One region of the Hydrogenophaga taeniospiralis genome, then DNA from elsewhere that is predicted to be linked to it. Evidence: predicted binding sites of a transcription regulator. Region 1 holds the regulator's gene; the other holds the start of a gene.
The links. The regulator LexA, encoded in region 1, represses DNA repair genes until DNA is damaged. The targets are predictions, from matches to a motif close to ACTGTATNNNNATACAGT.

Region 1 (8,775 bases):
GATGAGTACAGCCCGTTGTCCGAGGTGGGTGTTGAAAGCGTGCCGGGACTGAGGCCCAAGGACAAACGCGAGTTCGCCCCGAGTCTGATCGGTGTTTCCCGTTCGGTGGCGACCGAAGAGCTGTTCGATGTGCAGCAGCAGGCCGATTTTTTCATCTCTCTGGGCGAGGACGATCAGGCCATCCAGGTGCTGCGCCACCACCTGACTGAGAGCCAGGAGCCCAGCGCGCTGGCTTATCTGGACCTGTTCAAGCTGTACCACAAGCTCAACCGTCGCAAGGACTACGAAGGGCTGCGCGAAGAGTTCAACCGCATTTTCAACGCCGGTGCACCACCGTTTGATCAGTACACCGATGAAAGCCGTGGCCTGGAGGCGTATGAGGCCGCGTTCAGCCGTATCCAGGCGCTGTGGCCAGGTCCCAAGGTGCTGGAAGTGATCGAACAGTCGATTTTCAAAGAGCACAACGACACGGAAGCCGAGGTTTTCGATCTGGAGGCTTATCGTGAGCTGCTGTTGCTGCATGCGATTGCCAAGGAGATAAACCAGCACGAGCCGGATGCGCCTCAACCCGTCAACGATTTTCATCACACGGCCATGCAACCGCTCAAAGCAGCGGGCCGCAAGGCGCTGGCCGCGTCTGTGTTTGACCGCCAGACCGAGCCACTGGATCTGGCACCACCGATCTCACCGCGCCTGGGGCTGGATGTGGATCTGGACGAACTGGCCGAGGTGTCTGCCTTTGAGGCTTCACTGCCCGAGATCGCAGCGCCGGTGGAGCCGTCCGCTCAACCGGTGCCTGCGCCCGGTGATCCCTTGTTCAAGGCCGCCGAGGGCAATCTGATCGATTTTGAGGTTCTGGACTTCATGCCCCCCGACGGGGAGTCGCAGAACAAACCGGCCGACCAGAAGAAGTGACGTCGGAAAAAAAGAAAACGCTGGGTCAGTCCGGCGTTTTTTATGTCCGGGGGAATCCCCGGCGTTCGTCGATGCTTCAGCGGCGCACCTGCAGCGCACCCGGGTTGACGATGTTGGTCGGCGTGCCTTTGATGTAGCTGACCACGTTGTCAAACGCGGACGCGAAATAGGTTTCATAGCTCTCCTGCTCGACATAACCAATGTGTGGCGTGCAGATGCAGTTCTCCAGACGCAGCAGTGCGTGGCCCTGCAGGATCGGTTCGGACTCGAACACGTCCACGGCGGCCATGCCAGGACGGCCACGGTTCAGGGCCGCCAGCAGGGCTTCGGGTTCAAGAAGCTCGGCGCGGGAGGTGTTCACCAGCAACGAGGTTGGCTTCATGCGGGACAGGTCCTCCAGCGTGACGCTGCAGGCGTTGGTTTCACCCAGCCGCAGATGCAGCGTCAGCACGTCGGAAGACTCGAAGAGATCGATCTTGTCTTTCGCGGTTTCGTAGCCATCGGCCGAGGCCCGCTGCCTTGAGGCCTCGCTGCCCCACACGATCACCCGCATGCCAAAGGCCCGGCCGTACCCGGCCACCAGCTGGCCAATGCGGCCGTAGCTCCAGACCCCCAGGGTTTTGCCTCTGAGCACCATGCCCACCCCAAAGTTGACAGGCATGGACGACGACTTCAGGCCGGCCTGTTGCCAGGCGCCATGCTTCAGGTTGGCCACGTACTGGGGAATGCGCCGCATGGAGGCCATGATCAGGGCCCAGGTCAACTCGGCCGTGGCAAAGGGCGCGCCCACGCCCTCGGCGACGGCAATGCCCCGTTCGGTGCAGGCATTGACATCGATGTGCCCACCGACCCGACCGGTCTGCGCGATGAGCTTGAGCTTTGGCAGTTTTTCGACCAGTTGGCGGGTGATCTGGGTTCTCTCCCGGATCAACACCAGCACGTCGGCGTCGCGCAAACGGATGGACAGCTGCCCCACGCCTTTGACGGTGTTGGTGAAGACCTTGGCCGGATAGGCCTCGAGCTTTTCGGCGCAACGCAGCTTGCGGACCACGTCCTGGTAGTCATCGAGGATCACAATATTCATGGGGCTATTGTGCCCGCATGGTCATGCCTTACCGCACCGGAACATGCCCTGCGATCTGGCCCCGATCAACACAGCGAGGATGCGGCAAAGATCGGGGGCGGCGGAACCGATCTCGGCTCAGGTGGGGCGGGTCTCGGCTTGATGCTCCAGCGCGGCCAGTCGGTCGAGTTCGGCGCACACATCGCTGATGCGGCCCGAAATCACCAGGCGCGGACTGTTGCGGTCGCTGGCGGATGCGCCGTCCGAACGGAGCACTCGCACGTGACAGGCACGGTGGGCAACTGGCGGCTGAATGGCTCTGTTGCCTGTGGCCATGCGGTTGTTGGCGGCAGGGGCCGAAACATCCATGGCACGGCCCAGCCAGCCTGCGCGGGTGAAATGCCGCACCACCTGCGACATGGTGCGCGGTGTGGACGGGCGTTGTGGGGCAGCCGGCAACCAGCAGTCGATCAACTGCAACGGTGCGCGCCAGGTGTTGGTGGTGAAGCGGATTCCCATGCGAAACTCCAAAAAGGGGTTGAACACAGGCAGGATTGCGAGTGGGGCCGCCAGCGCAGGGATGTGCCGGGCCCGTAAATTTCACGAGCCCGGCCAAACGCCCGCCACCTGCTGAGGCGACATGGACCCGGTGGGTCAGATCTGGAAACTGTTGCGGATCAGGCCGACAGCCAGGCCTTCGATTTCAAAGGGTTCGCCCGGTTCGACCACGATGGTCTTGTAGTCCGGGTTTTCGGCGTGCAGCTCGATCAAATGCTGGCGCCGCATGAAGCGCTTGACGGTCACATCGTCGCCCAACCTGGCCACCACGATCTGGCCATTCTTGGCCTCTTTGGTGGCCTGCACGGCGAGCAGATCGCCGTCGATGATGCCCACGTCCCGCATGGACATGCCGCGTACCTTGAGCAGGTAGTCGGGCGTGTGCTGGAACAGGCTGCGTTCGACATGGTAGGTTTGATCGACATGTTCTTGGGCCAGGATGGGCGAGCCCGCCGCAACACGGCCAATCAGGGGCAGCATCAACTGCGACAGACTGGGTAGGGGCAGCGTCATCTGGCGCCCACGCGATTCGTTGATGGACTGGAGGTCTTCGCTGCGCAGCCGGATGCCGCGCGAGGTGCCGCTGACCAGCTCGATCACGCCTTTGCGCGCCAGTGCCTGCAGATGCTCTTCGGCCGCATTGGCCGACTTGAACCCCAGTTCGGTGGCGATCTCGGCCCGGGTGGGTGGCGCGCCGGTGCGCGCAATGGCGCTCTGGATGAGTTCCAGAATCTGTTGCTGGCGGGCCGTGAGCTTGGGCGGATAGAACGCAGACTCGATCATGGAATACCTCTTGTAGGGCGTCGGGCGCAGGCAGGAATGTGCAGCAAAAGGGGCGGAAAGCAGCTCCGGCGCGAATGGTGTCGGATGGAACTGTCTTCTTATCCAGTGGCTGTATTTTTAACCAGTTTCAAAGTCTTTGCAAGCGAGGATTGAAAAGAGAGCGGACAACAAAAAGCCCGGCGTCGGGCCGGGCTTGGGGCGGGGTGGTGTCGGACTTACGCCGACAAGGCCGCAAAGGCGCGGGTGGTGATGTCGTCCACCGAACCCATGCCGCTGATGGCGCGGTATTTGGGCGCGGCAGCGGCATCGGTTTTGGCCCAGTTGCTGTAGTAGTCCACCAGCGGGCGGGTTTGTGCGCTGTAGACCTCCAGGCGCTTCCGGACAGTTTCTTCCTTGTCGTCCTCGCGCTGGATCAGCGGCTCACCGGTCACGTCATCGAGGCCGGCCACTTTGGGCGGATTGAATTTGACGTGGTAGGTGCGGCCCGAGGCAGGGTGCGAACGGCGGCCGCTCATGCGCTCGATGATGGCGTCGAACGGCACGTCGATTTCGAGCACGTAGTCCAGTTTCACGCCGGCGGCCTTCATGGCGTCGGCTTGCGGGATGGTGCGGGGAAAACCGTCGAACAGGAACCCATTGGCGCAGTCGGGCTGGGCGATGCGTTCCTTGACCAGATTGATGATGAGATCGTCGCTCACCAGGGCGCCCGATTCCATGACGGCCTTGGCCTGTTGGCCCAGCGGCGTGCCGGCCTTGACGGCGGCGCGCAGCATGTCGCCCGTGGAGATTTGGGGAATGCCGTATTTCTGGCAGATGAAAGTGGCTTGCGTTCCTTTGCCGGCACCCGGAGCGCCCAACAGAATCAGTCTCATCACGTTCCTTTTTCAGAGTTTCAATGCGGAGGCCACGTGTCTCTCGTGGCGGCCCCCTGGGCCGGGAGCCGGGGGCGACCGGTCGAGGATAGCACGGGCATCCCGGGCCCCGGCTTACAGCCAGCGGGCCGGTTTTGAGCGTGAAATCAGCGTGCGCCGAGCAGGGCGCGGACCCGTTCCAGGTCTTGTGCGGTGTCCACGCCGGGCCCGGGCGCCATCGGGCTCAGATGCACCGCAATGCGCTCGCCGTGCCAGAGCACACGCAGCTGTTCCAGCGACTCCGTGATTTCCAGTGGTGCGGGTTCCAGCCCGGGGAATCGGCGCAGAAAGCCGGCGCGGTAACCGTAGATGCCGATGTGGCGCAACGGCGCCGGCGAGGGGAGGGTGTTGTTCAGCGCAGCCCCATCCAGCGCCGCCATGCCGTCGCGCCACCAGGCGATGGGTGCCCGGCTGAAGTACAGCGCGGTCTGGGCCCGGTCCAGCACCACTTTGACCACATTGGGATTGAGGAAGTCGGCCATGGAGTCCACAGGGTGCGCGGCGGTGCTCATGACACAGTCGGGGCGGCGCTGGAGTTCGGCCGCCACCGCGTTGATCAGCGCGGGCTCGATCAGTGGCTCGTCGCCCTGCACGTTGACCACCGTTTCATCGTCGGCCAGACCGAGCAGGGAGCAGGCTTCGGCCAGGCGGTCGCTGCCCGAAGGGTGATCGGTGCGGGTCAGCAGGACCGGGATGCCATGGGCCTCGCAGGCCTGCACGATGCGGGCATCGTCCGCGGCCACCACGCAGCGGGTGGCGTGGCTCAACCGCGCGCGCTGGGCCACGCGCACCACCATGGGCAGGCCTGCGATGTCGGCCAGGGGCTTGTCGGGCAGGCGGCTCGACGACAGCCGGGCCGGGATCAGGACGGTGAAGCCCGTGTTCTCGGCGGGGCGGCTCATGGAAGCGGTGTGGGAGCCGGTGGACGGGCCGCTTCTTCCTCGGTCAGGGTGCGGGCCACGTGTTCGAGCAGGATAGGGATGCCATCGCGCACCGGATAGGCCAGACGCGCGCTGCGTGAGAGCAGTTCCTGTTTCTCGCGGTCGTAGATCAGGGGGCCTTTGGTGACCGGGCAGACCAGCAGTTCAAGCAGTTTGGTGTCCATGCCGCGATGATAGTCGCGGCCGGCACGGGCCATGCGTCTCAGTGCCGGGTTTTCAGACGAGCCAGATGCGCATCGACGGCGGCGAAAAATGCGGGCTCGGGCGCGAGTTCCAGCGGTATCGCCCAGACATCGGCACGGACCTGAGTTGCACCGTCGGGACGCAGGGCAAACAGCTTGACCGCATCCTTCTCGGTACACACCACCGTGGTGGCCGGGGGTGTCAGCAGGGCTTCGTAGGCCGCCTGATCCGCATGATCGGGCAGCGCCACCTCACGGGTCAGCGTGAGTCCGCGTGCGCGCAGCATGTCGAAAAACACCGGGGGTCGGGCAATGCCAGCCACGGCGGTCAGGGCCTGGCCTTGAAGCGCCTCAAGGGATATCCGCTGATCGCCAGCACCCACGGCGTGGTCCGCCAAGCGGCGCACCGCATGGAACACGGGCACCCCCGCAGTCGATGGAACCCCGGTGGCGGGATGGTCTTCTCGGCGCTGAATCAGCACCAGGTCGGGGCTGAACGGTGTGCCCGGGGCGGGGGGCCAGGGCTCGCGCAACAGCCCGGCGGGCAACAGCCAGCCGTTGCCGGTGCCACGCTCGTCAAACACGGCGATGCTCAGATCGCGCGCCAGCGCCAGATGCTGCAGCCCGTCGTCACAAAGCAGCACGTTCACTTGCGGGTGCGCCGCGAGCAGCGCTTGCGCGGCGTCAACCCGGCGCCTGGCCACGAAAACCGGCACTCCGGTGGCGCGGCGGATCAGCGCGGGCTCGTCGCCGCTGTCCGCTGCGGGTGTGTCTGGCCCGACGTCGATCACCCGCTCACTGTGGCGGCCGTAGCCGCGTGAGATCACACCAGGATGCCAACCGAGTGCACGCAGGTGCTGCACCAGCGCGATGACCGTGGGGGTTTTTCCCGCGCCACCCACGACCACGTTGCCCACCACGATCACTGGGACGGGCAGACGTCCGGGCCTGAACACGCCGACGGCGTACAGCCAGCGCCGCAGGCCCATGAGCACGCGGTACAGCAACGAGAGCGGCCACAACAGCCTGGCCCGGGGGCCGCGCTCCTGCGCCGCAGCCAGCCAGCGCGCTTGCCGGTCGGCTGGCCCTGGGTTCATGGGGAGAGAGGGGCTCAGGACTTGCCGCGGGCAGCCTTGGCGCCGGAGGACTGCTGGGTGGCAAAGGTGATCTGAACCAGGCCTGCGCGCCGTGCAGCGTCCATCACGTTGATGACGGACTGATGGGTGGCCGCCGCATCGGCGCTGATGACCACCACCGCCTCGCGGTTGTCCTGGGCCGACAGCGACAGCGCGCGCGTGAGCATCTCGACCCCGTTGCCTTCGAGCAGCTGTTTGTTGATCGAGTAGCGCCCATCGTTGCTGACCGAGACGATCACTTCCTTGGGATTCTCACGCGGCGCCTGCGCGTCGGCCACCGGCAGGTTGACCTGCAGCTCGGTGAACTTGCTGTAGGTGGTGGTGAGCATCAGGAAAATGAGCACCACCAGCAGAACGTCGATGAACGGGATCAGGTTGATCTCGGGCTCGTCACGGGAACCGGGTCGAAAGTTCATTTGCGCAGGCTCAACAAATGCCGCACGAAGCGCTCGGCCGCCAGTTCCATGGCCAACAGGTATTCGTCCACGCGGGCCCGGAAATAGCGCCAGAAGATCAGCGCGGGAATGGCGATCATCAGACCGAAAGCGGTGTTGTAGAGGGCGATCGATATGCCGTGGGCGAGTTGGGCGGGGTTGCCACCACCAGGCACGGTGCCCATGCCGCCTTCACCGCCTTGCGAACCGAAGATCTCGATCATGCCGATGACCGTGCCCAGCAACCCCAGCAAAGGCGCGGCCGAAGCGATGGTGGCGAGCGCACCCAGGTAGCGCTGGAGCTTGGCGGCGGCCTGGCGGCCCGCGATCTCGAGGTTGGCGCGCAGATCGTCTTCGGTGGCCACCGGGTTGCTGTTGAAGGTGCGGAACCCGCTGGCGAGCACATGGCCCAGCACCGAGTTCTGTTCCAGCTGCTTGACCACGTCCGGGCCGGGTATGCCGTTGCGCGACACCATGATCGCTTCATCGAGCAGTTTGGGGGGGGCGATTTTGGCGGTTTTCAGGCTGATGAAGCGCTCGATGACGAGGGCCATGCCCAGCACGGAACAGAGGATCAGTGGCCAGATCGGCCAGCCGGCGGCTTGTATGATGGAAAGCAAATCAGGGCTCCAGGAAAGGCCGACGCGTTGCGGCCGAAGGGCGGTCCGGCGATTATGGCTCAGCCTCCAAAGTGGTCGGCACCAGCGCAGACCAGCGCGCCGTGGCCCAGCAGATGCCATCCCCACCATCGCGCCGCCGAGGGCCCGCCGCGATGCACAGATTCTGTGGATAACTTTGTGAAGAACCCGGTCCATCCCACCCCTCAAGCCGCACCAGGCCTCGTTCCAGACAATTCGATGACAAAACAGGCAACAGAAACTGCTTTGATTTCAAGGGCTTGGCGCTCGGGCCCGGTGGCGTGCGGTCTTTTGGGGTGCACCCCAAGAAATCACGCGGATTGTGGACACATTTGGTCTGGAGAGCCCTGTGTCTGAGCCATTTTTCGATTCCGATGCAGTGTCGGCGCGCCGTGTCTGGGCGGTTGGGCCGCTCATGCGCGCCATTGCTGACACTTTGTCCGCGCGCTTCAATCCGGTGGCGGTGCGTGGCGAGATTTCGGGCTTCTCGCGTGCGGCCAGCGGGCATTGTTACTTCTCGCTCAAGGACGACACCGGGCAGGTGCGCTGCGCCCTGTTTCGCCGCTCGGCCGAACAACTGAGCTTTGCCCCGCGCGACGGGCAGGTGGTGGAGGCCCAGGGAAAACTTGACGTGTACGGTCCGCGCGGCGACCTGCAACTGATCGTGGACAGTCTCAAACCGGCCGGCCAGGGGGCGCTGTTCGAGGAATTCCTGCGCCTCAAGGCGCGGCTTGAGGCCGAGGGGCTGTTTGATGCGGCCCGGAAACGGGTGCTGCCACCCCAGCCGCGCAGCATCGGCGTGGTCACATCGCTGGGGGCGGCGGCGTTGCGCGACGTCATCACCGCGCTGCGTCGGCGGGTTCCGCACCTGCCCGTGGTGGTGTACCCCGCAGCGGTGCAGGGCGCACAGGCACCGGCCGAACTGTGTGCGGCGCTGCAGACCGCCTACCGTCGCCACGAGGAAACGGGTGAAAGCGCCGTGCTGCTGCTGGTGCGGGGTGGCGGTTCGCTGGAAGACCTGTGGTCGTTCAATGACGAAACGCTGGTGCGCACCGTGGCACGGGCCCCCATGCCCGTGGTGTGTGGGGTGGGCCACGAAACCGATTTCACCCTGGCCGACTTCGTGGCCGACCTGCGCGCGCCCACACCCACGGCCGCGGCCGAGCTGTGTGCCCCCGCACGCGAGGCGCGCCTGGGCGAACTGGTCTATCTGA
Region 2 (8,775 bases), 310 kb from region 1:
CGCATGAGCGGCGTTTGCCCGGTGGGAAAGCCTTTGAGGTGGGGGCCGAAGAGAGGCTCGGTCGGGTTCATGGCGGTGTGTTTCTGGGGTGTGATCGAAGTCCAGGTGCCTCGTGGCTCCCTGGCGGAAGCACGGCGCTCAATCGAGCGGCCAGCTCATGCCCTTGGGCAGCGCTGCGTCGGGCTCCGGTGCGGGCTCGCTGGCCGTGCCCGCGCGCGGGGGCGCCGCGGCGGGCGCGGCCTGGGTTTCCACGCTGCGCCACCAGGGCCGGGTCTTCTCCGCATGCGCGGGCTCGACAGCCTGACCCAGGATGGGCATCAGCAGGGGGGTGTTCTGCCGCTCGGCCTGTGCGAGCAAGACTTCGGCGGGTTGGTCCCAGGCGTGCATGGCCAGGGCGAAGGTGCCCCAATGGACCGGCAACAACACGCCACCGCCCAGCAATTGGTGGGCCTTGAGCGCGTTGTCCGGCCCGAGGTGGATGTCGCCCCACGCGGGATGGAAGGCGCCCACTTCGAGCATGACCAGATCGAACGGACCGAGGCGGTCCCGGATCTCGCTGTATTCGCCGGTGAGGCCGGTGTCACCGCTGAAGAACACACTGTGGCGCGGCGAGCGGACCACCAGTGAAGACCACAGCGTGGCGTTGCGGTCTTTGAGGTTGCGGCCGGAAAAATGCTGCGAGGGCGCGGCGGTGATGGTGACCTCGCTGCCGGGCAGGCGATGGCTTTCCCACCAGTCCAGCTCGGTGATGCGCTCGGGTGGCACACCCCAGGCCTGCAGATGCGCGCCCACGCCGAGCGATGTGACGAAGGGCACCTCGCGCCGGTTCAGCTCGCGCACGGTGGGGTAGTCCAGGTGATCGTAGTGGTCGTGCGAGACCAGGGCCACGTCCACCGGTGGCAGTTGCTTCAACGCGACCGGCACGGGCTGAAAGCGCTTGGGGCCCACCAGGTTCGACGGCGAGGCGCGCAGGCCCCAGACCGGATCGGTCAGCACGCGTTTGCCTTCGATCTCGATCATCACGGTGGAGTGGCCAAGCCAGGTGGCGCGCAAACCGCTCTGCGGCGGCCTGGCCCAGGCCTCGCGCGGATCGACCGAAGGCAGCGGCGCGCTGGGCACGCGGCGCTCGCCGCCGCACAGGAAATCGCGCACGCCCGGGAACGGCGCATGGGGGTCGCGCAGGCCGGGCGCGACGGGAAACACATTGCGGAAACCCTCGCCCAGCCATTGCACCGAGGCCTTCATGCGCTCCAGGCGAAGGCCTTCGGCCCGTTTGCCCAACGACTTCATGGCGATCCTTTGCTTTCAGCAGGGTTGCAAGACCACCGCACAGGGCAGCGATGGGCCGGAACTCAACCCGGCGCGCGCCATTGTCGCGCGCGTTGGCGCCCCCGCCTCAACCAAGGTCAAACGGCACCAAGCCGCGCCCCAACCGGGGCGGGTCAGCGCCGGTTCTTGCGTGCCTGTGCGCGCCGCACCTGGCGGCTTTGCCCGGCCAGCTCGCGCTGCGCCTGCTGCGCGGCGCGGCGGGCACGGTAACGCCTGCCGACGAAGCGACCCACCAGAAAGGTCACGGCACCGCTGGCCAGCAACACGAGAAGGCCGGTGCCGTCCATGCCCGTCACTCCACGCGCGTCACGCGGTTCGGTTTGAAACCCAAGTCCGCGGCCTTGCCCTTGCGGGCGCGCGCGGCGCGGGCATTGTTCAGGCTGCGGATTTCCAGCGTCTCGTCGCGCTCCTTGCCGCCGCGGCCGATGCCTTCGATCTTCACACTGCGGGTGTAGGCCGCGGCGCCGGCCAAGGTGTCCTTGGCATCGAGGTCGATCAGCATCAGGCCGCGCCCGCCCTTGTCCATGGCCTTGAGTTCGCCGATCTCGAAAGTGAGGATGCGCCCGCCGGTGGAGGCGCAGGCCACGTGCGTGGCGGGCGGCAAGGCTTGGCTGGCCGTGGTGTGGGCCACGTGCGAAGGTGCGCAGATGGTCTCGCCCTCGCCCACGCTGATGAAGGCCTTGCCGGCTCTCTGGCGCGACACCAGGTTGTCCACCGTGGCGAGGAAGCCGTAGCCGCCGGTGCCGCTGAGCAGCAGCGTGGCGTTGGCCGGGCCGGCGAAGTAGTGCAGCGGTTGCGTGCCGCTTTCGAGCTCGATCAGCGTGGTGATGGGCTGGCCGTCGCCGCGCGCGCCGGGCAGGCTGGCCACGGGCACGCTGTAGACGCGGCCATTGCTGCCGAAGACGATGAGCGTGTCCACCGTGCGGCATTCGAAGGTGCCGTACAGGCCATCGCCCGCCTTGAAGGCAAAGCTGCCGGCCTCGTGGCCATGGCCGGTGCGCGCGCGCACCCAGCCCTTGCTGGAGATGACGACCGTGACCGGCTCGTCCACCACCTTGATTTCGGCCACGGCCTTTTTCTCGGTCTGGATCAGCGTGCGGCGCGGGTCGGCGAAGGTCTTGGCGTCGGCCTCGATCTCTTTGACCATCAGGCGCTTCAGGCTGGCCGGGTTGCCCAGGATGTCTTCGAGCTTGCCCTGCTCTTCGCGCAGATCCTTCAGCTCCTGCTCGATCTTGATGGCTTCGAGACGCGCCAGTTGGCGCAGGCGGATTTCAAGAATGTCTTCGGCCTGCCGATCGCTGAGCTTGAAGCGCTCGATCAATGCAGCCTTGGGCTCGTCGCTGTGACGAATGATCGCAATCACTTCGTCGATGTTCAGCAACACGAGCTGCCGGCCTTCGTAGATGTGGATGCGGTCGAGCACCTTGTTCAGGCGGTGCTGCGTGCGGCGCACGATGGTGCCCTGGCGGAATTCGATCCACTCATTGAGCATGAGCCGCAGGCTCTTCTGCGTCGGCCGCCCGTCCAGACCGATCATGGTCAGGTTGATCGGCGACGAACTTTCCAGGCTGGTGTGGGCCAGCAGCGCGGTGATGAGTTCGCTCTGCTCGATGCGGCTGCTCTTGGGCTCGAACACCAGACGCACCGGCGCGTCCTTGCTCGACTCGTCGCGCACCACGTCCAGCACCATCAGCATGCTCGCTTTGAGCTGCGTCTGCTCCTGGCTCAACGCCTTCTTGCCGGCCTTGACCTTGGGGTTGGTGATCTCTTCGATTTCTTCCAGCACGCGCTGGGTGCTCACGCCGGGCGGCAGTTCATTGACCACCAGTTGCCACTGGCCGCGCGCGAGGTCCTCGATCTTCCAGCGCGCCCGCACCTTGAGGCTGCCACGGCCGGTGCGGTAGGCATCGGCAATGTCGCCGGCCGGGCTGATGATCTGGCCACCGCCCGGGTAGTCCGGGCCGGGGATGATGGCGAACAGCTCGTCGTCGCTGAGCTTGGGCGTCTTGATCAGCGCCACGCAGGCGTCGGCCACTTCGCGCAGGTTGTGGCTGGGGATTTCGGTGGCCAGGCCCACGGCAATGCCACTGGCGCCGTTGAGCAGGTTGAACGGCAGGCGCGCGGGCAGCTGTTTGGGTTCTTCAAACGAGCCGTCGTAGGTGGGGATGAAGTCCACCGTGCCCTGGTCGATCTCGTCGAGCAGCAGGCCAGTGATCTTGGCCAGGCGCGCTTCGGTGTAGCGCATGGCGGCGGCGCCGTCGCCGTCGCGGCTGCCGAAGTTGCCCTGGCCGTCGATCAGCGGGTAACGCTGGCTGAAATCCTGCGCCATGCGCACCAGCGCGTCGTAGGCTGCGCTGTCGCCGTGAGGGTGGTACTTGCCCAGCACGTCGCCGACCACGCGCGCGCTCTTGACCGGCTTGGCAGCGGTGTTGCCGCTGTAGCCCAGGCCCATGCGGTCCATGGCGTAGAGGATGCGGCGCTGCACCGGCTTCTGGCCGTCGCACACATCGGGCAGGGCCCGGCCCTTGACGACGGAGAGGGCGTATTCGAGGTAGGCGCGTTGGGCGTAAGCCGCGAGGTTGTCGTTGTCTTCTGGGGTGTCCAGCGGGAGTTCGGGGTTGATGGTGTCCATGAAGTCTGTTGCGTGAATCCGGTTCAGAGCGGCGCGGGTGTCTGGGCCCTGGCCTGCATGTCTGCGGGCTCCGGCACATAGCGCTGGCTCAGGGCGCGCGGCGGCTGCAGCGATTGCCGCAGTTGTGTCACCTTGCGCACATAGTTCTGGGTTTCCCGGTAGTTCGGGATCTGGCGCCCGGCGCGCAGCACCGCGCCCTCGCCGGCGTTGTAGGCCGCCAGCGCCAGCTCGGTCTGGCCGTCGAAATACTTCAGCAGCCAGGCCAGGTAACGCGCGCCCGCCTGCAGATTGGTGCGCGGATCGGTCAGGCGCTCCTGCAGCGATTCATTGGCTCTGGCTTTCACGCCAAAGCGCTGCGCGGTGTCGGGCATGAGTTGCATCAGGCCGATGGCGCCCTTGGGGCTGACCGCATGGGCATTGAACCCCGATTCGGTGGCGATCACCGCCTTGAGCAGCTCGTATTCCAGCCCGTACGCCGTGGCCGCCTCGCGGATCAGGTGGCGCACCGCCTTGTACGAGGTGGAAACCTGAAAAACCGCCTGCACGCTGGGTGAGGCATGGGCGTCCCCACGCGGCAGTTCCCGTGACACGCCCGCGGACCGGGCACCGCCGCCGTAGAACAGCTCGTAACGCCGGTCCACCTGGTGGTCGGCGAAGTGCGACACGCCGCGCTTGTCCACATAGCCCCAGATTTCCGCTGCGGCGGGCGCGGACCATCCCAGCGCCCACACCAGCAGCCACCCCAACGCCAGGGCCCGGGGCCAACGGAGTGTGTTGCGGCTCAAACGTCCACCTCCACCGAATCGCCGTGCAGCTCCATCAGCTCGCGGCGCGACGCGGCCTCGCCCTTGCCCATGAGCTTGGTGATCAGGGCTTCGGTGCCGGCGAAATCCAGCGTGCCCAGGTTGACCTGCATCAGGCGGCGGGTATCGGGGTTGAGCGTGGTGTCCCAGAGCTGCTCGGCGTTCATCTCACCCAGGCCCTTGAAACGGCTGATCTGGCACTTGTCGCGCACCACGCCGTCTTTCTCGGCCTTGTCCAGGATGGCGTGCAGCTCGCCCTCGTCCAGCGCGTACTGCTTGCTCGCGGGCTTCTTGCCACGCGCGGGCACGTCCACGCGGAACAGCGGCGGGCGCGCCACGTACACATGGCCGGCCTCGATCAGCTTGGGGAAATGGCGGAAGAACAGCGTGAGCAGCAGCACCTGGATGTGCGAGCCGTCCACGTCGGCGTCACTCAGGATGCAGACCTTGCCGTAGCGCAGGCCGCTCATGTCGGGCGTGTCCAGCGGGCCGTGCGGGTCCACGCCGATGGCGACCGCGATGTCGTGGATCTCGTTGTTGGCGAACAGGCGGTCGCGCTCGACCTCCCAGGTGTTGAGCACCTTGCCGCGCAGCGGCAGGATGGCCTGGCTTTCCTTGTCGCGGCCCATCTTGGCGCTGCCGCCGGCCGAGTCGCCCTCGACCAGGAACACCTCGTTGTGCGCCAGGTCTTTGCTTTCGCAGTCGGTCAGCTTGCCGGGCAACACGGCCACGCCCGAGCCCTTGCGCTTTTCGACCTTCTGGCCGGCCTTCTGGCGGAACTGCGCGGCCTTGATGGCGAGTTCGGCGAGCTTCTTGCCGTAGTCCACGTGCTGGTTGAGCCAGAGTTCGAGCGCCGGGCGCACGAAGCTGCCAACCAGTCGCACCGCATCGCGCGAGTTCAGGCGCTCCTTGATCTGGCCCTGGAACTGCGGGTCCAGCACCTTGGCGCTCAACACATACGAAGCGCGGGCAAACACGTCTTCGGGCAGCAGCTTCACGCCCTTGGGCAGCAGCGCGTGCAGCTCGATGAAGCCCTTGACCGCCTGGAACAGGCCGTCGCGCAGGCCGCTTTCGTGCGTGCCGCCGGCGCTGGTGGGGATCAGGTTGACGTAGCTCTCGCGCACCGGCTGGCCGTCTTCGGTGAAGGCCACGCACCAGGCAGCGCCCTCGCCGTCGGCGAAGGTGTCGTCCTTGGCGTCGGCAAAGCCTTCGCCCTCAAACAGCGGAATCACCGGTTCGCCGTTGAGCGTCTGCTGCAGGTAGTCGCGCAGGCCGCCCTTGTAGAGCCAGGTCTGGGTGTCTTTGGTCTTCTCGTTGACCAGGGTCACCGTCACGCCCGGCATCAGCACCGCCTTGCTGCGCAGCAGGTGGGTGAGCTCGGTCATGGGCAGGGCGGCGGACTCGAAGTACTTGCCATCGGGCCAGGCGCGCACCGTGGTGCCCTGCTTGCGGTCGCCCTCGCCTTTGGGCGTGATCACCAGTTGCTCGATCACGTCACCCGCGGAAAACGCGAGTTTGGCGACCTGGCCTTCGCGGAAGCTGGTGACTTCGAGCCGGGTCGAGAGCGCGTTGGTGACCGACACGCCCACGCCGTGCAGGCCACCCGAGAAGCTGTAGGCGCCGCCCTTGCCCTTGTCGAACTTGCCACCGGCGTGCAGCCGGGTGAACACAAGCTCGACCACCGGGGCCTTTTCTTCCGGGTGCAGGCCGAAGGGAATGCCACGGCCGTCGTCTTCCACGCTCACCGAGTGGTCGGTGTGCAGCGTGACCTTGATCTTTTTGCCGAATCCGGCCAGCGCTTCGTCGGCCGCGTTGTCCAGCACTTCCTGGATGATGTGCAGCGGGTTGTCGGTGCGGGTGTACATGCCCGGCCGCTGTTTGACCGGCTCCAGTCCCTTGAGGACGCGGATCGAGCCTTCGGAATATTCGTTGGGAGATTGGGTCGCCATGGGGGCGGATTGTATGCGCCCCGATCAAAAACCACTGGATGCAAATACAGAGGAAACACCCGCCATCTCCGGCGATTCGTTCCGCGCATCAATCGGGGCCGCCGATTTCATGACCCCACGCGCCGGGGTGACACCCGCGAAATGAGCGGATTCGCTACAGTCTCGGGATGACATCGCCATTGGCCACCACCCCCGCGCCCCGACTCTCGACCCTCCAGGTGCTCGCCTGCGGTGCCTTCATCGTCACCCTCTCCATGGGCATCCGCCACGGCTTCGGCCTGTGGCTGCAGCCCGTCACCACGGCCCAGGGCTGGACGCGCGAGACCTTCGCCTTTGCGCTGGCGATCCAGAACCTGTCCTGGGGGGTGTTCGGCATCTTCGCCGGCATGGCGGCCGACCGTTTTGGCGCCATGCGCGTGCTGCTGGGAGGCGCGGTGCTCTACGCGCTGGGCCTGGCCGGCATGGCCTGGTCCACCAGCCCGGTCGGCTTTGCGCTGACCGCCGGCATCCTGATCGGTGCGGCCCAGGCGGGTACCACCTACGCCGTGATCTACGGCGTGATCGGGCGCCAGATCCCGGCCGACAAGCGCTCCTGGGCCATGGGCGTGGCGGCCGCGGCCGGCTCGTTCGGCCAGTTCCTGATGGTGCCGATCGAGGGCTGGCTCATCAGCCGCTTCGGCTGGCAGGAAGCGCTGCTGTTCCTGGGCGCCGCGGTCCTGCTCATCATGCCGCTGGCCATGGGCCTGCGCGAACCGGGCTTTGCGGGAGGTTCGCCGCCCCGGCGCGAACAGACCATTCTTCATGCGCTGCGCGAGGCGTTTCGCTACCGCAGCTTCCAGCTCTTGATGGCCGGCTATTTCGTCTGTGGCTTCCAGGTGGTGTTCATCGGCGTGCACATGCCGAGCTACCTGAAAGACAACGGCCTGTCGCCCCAGGTGGCGAGCTACGCGCTGGCGCTGATCGGCCTGTTCAACGTGATCGGCACCTACGCCGCGGGCGCGCTGGGCCAGCGCATGGCCAAGCGCCACATCCTGGCCTTCATCTACCTGGCACGGGCCGTGGCCATCAGCATCTTCCTGATCGTGCCGCTCTCGCCCGCCAGCGTGTATGTGTTTTCCGCCGTCATGGGCGTGCTGTGGCTGTCCACCGTGCCGCCGACCAACGCCGTGGTGGCGCAGATCTTTGGCGTGGCGCATTTGTCCATGCTGGGCGGCTTCGTGTTCTTCAGCCACCAGATCGGCAGTTTCCTGGGCGTGTGGCTGGGTGGCTATCTGTACGACCGCACTGGCAGCTACGACGTCGTCTGGTATATCTCGATCGCGCTGGGGGTGTTCGCCGCGCTGATCAATCTGCCGGTGCGCGAGTCGCCCATCGTCCGCGGCGGCCCGCAGCGCGCGGGAGCGGCCGCATGAGACCGTTGGCGCTCAAGACCCTGGTCTGGGCCGGCGTGCTGTTGGTCCTGCTGGGCACCCTTGCGCTCTACCAGCGGCCCGACTTTCTCGTGAACCTGGCCGACCAGCTCTGGAGCTGTTTCTAGATGCACGGCACCGAAGCGCCCTCGGCCTGGGTACAGCGCTGGTCGCATCTGGTTCCCGTCGCGGGGTCGGTGCTCGACGTGGCCTGCGGCCATGGCCGCCATCTGCGTTGGCTCGCTGGGCGCGGCCATCCGGTGACGGGCGTGGACCGCTCGGCCGAAGCCATCGAAGCCGTGTCCGGGCTGGGGCGCGCGGTGCAGGCCGACATCGAGAACGGCCCCTGGCCCTTCGCGGACGAAACGTTCGACGCGGTGGTGGTGACGAACTACCTCTGGCGCCCCCTGCTGGCGCAGATCGTGTCCAGCGTGGCACCGGGCGGCGTGCTGATCTACGAGACCTTTGCCCAGGGAAACGAGACCGTGGGCAAGCCGTCACGACCCGATTTCCTGCTCCGCCCCGGCGAGCTGCTGCAGGCCACAACCGGCCTGCACGTGGTGGTCTTCGAGGACGGCTTCATCGACCGGCCCGAGCGCTTCGTGCAGCGCATCGCGGCGGTGCGAAAACGTCCGGATCTCCCGGGTCTGCCC

Region 2: KIH07_RS14280 (DNA topoisomerase IV subunit B) is a predicted target of LexA. The motif match lies at 6,747-6,764, and genes of this name have one in related genera.

Annotation. Positions count from the first base shown of each region.
Region 1 covers NZ_JAHBAG010000001.1:3,280,592-3,289,366, forward strand. Annotated here, with positions in the region: gene KIH07_RS15700 (hypothetical protein) at 1-915, shown strand, start outside; gene KIH07_RS15705 (D-2-hydroxyacid dehydrogenase family protein) at 992-1,999, opposite strand; gene KIH07_RS15710 (hypothetical protein) at 2,117-2,497, opposite strand; gene lexA (transcriptional repressor LexA) at 2,633-3,319, opposite strand; gene adk (adenylate kinase) at 3,535-4,191, opposite strand; gene kdsB (3-deoxy-manno-octulosonate cytidylyltransferase) at 4,338-5,132, opposite strand; gene KIH07_RS15730 (Trm112 family protein) at 5,129-5,335, opposite strand; gene lpxK (tetraacyldisaccharide 4'-kinase) at 5,374-6,450, opposite strand; gene KIH07_RS15740 (ExbD/TolR family protein) at 6,465-6,905, opposite strand; gene KIH07_RS15745 (MotA/TolQ/ExbB proton channel family protein) at 6,902-7,543, opposite strand; gene xseA (exodeoxyribonuclease VII large subunit) at 7,911-8,775, shown strand, end outside.
Region 2 covers NZ_JAHBAG010000001.1:2,972,024-2,980,798, reverse strand. Annotated here, with positions in the region: gene KIH07_RS14305 (alanine racemase) at 1-71, opposite strand, end outside; gene KIH07_RS14300 (MBL fold metallo-hydrolase) at 139-1,290, opposite strand; gene KIH07_RS14295 (hypothetical protein) at 1,443-1,616, opposite strand; gene parC (DNA topoisomerase IV subunit A) at 1,622-3,961, opposite strand; gene KIH07_RS14285 (lytic transglycosylase domain-containing protein) at 3,985-4,746, opposite strand; gene KIH07_RS14280 (DNA topoisomerase IV subunit B) at 4,743-6,713, opposite strand; gene KIH07_RS14275 (MFS transporter) at 6,881-8,125, shown strand; gene KIH07_RS25380 (hypothetical protein) at 8,122-8,250, shown strand; gene KIH07_RS14270 (class I SAM-dependent methyltransferase) at 8,251-8,775, shown strand, end outside.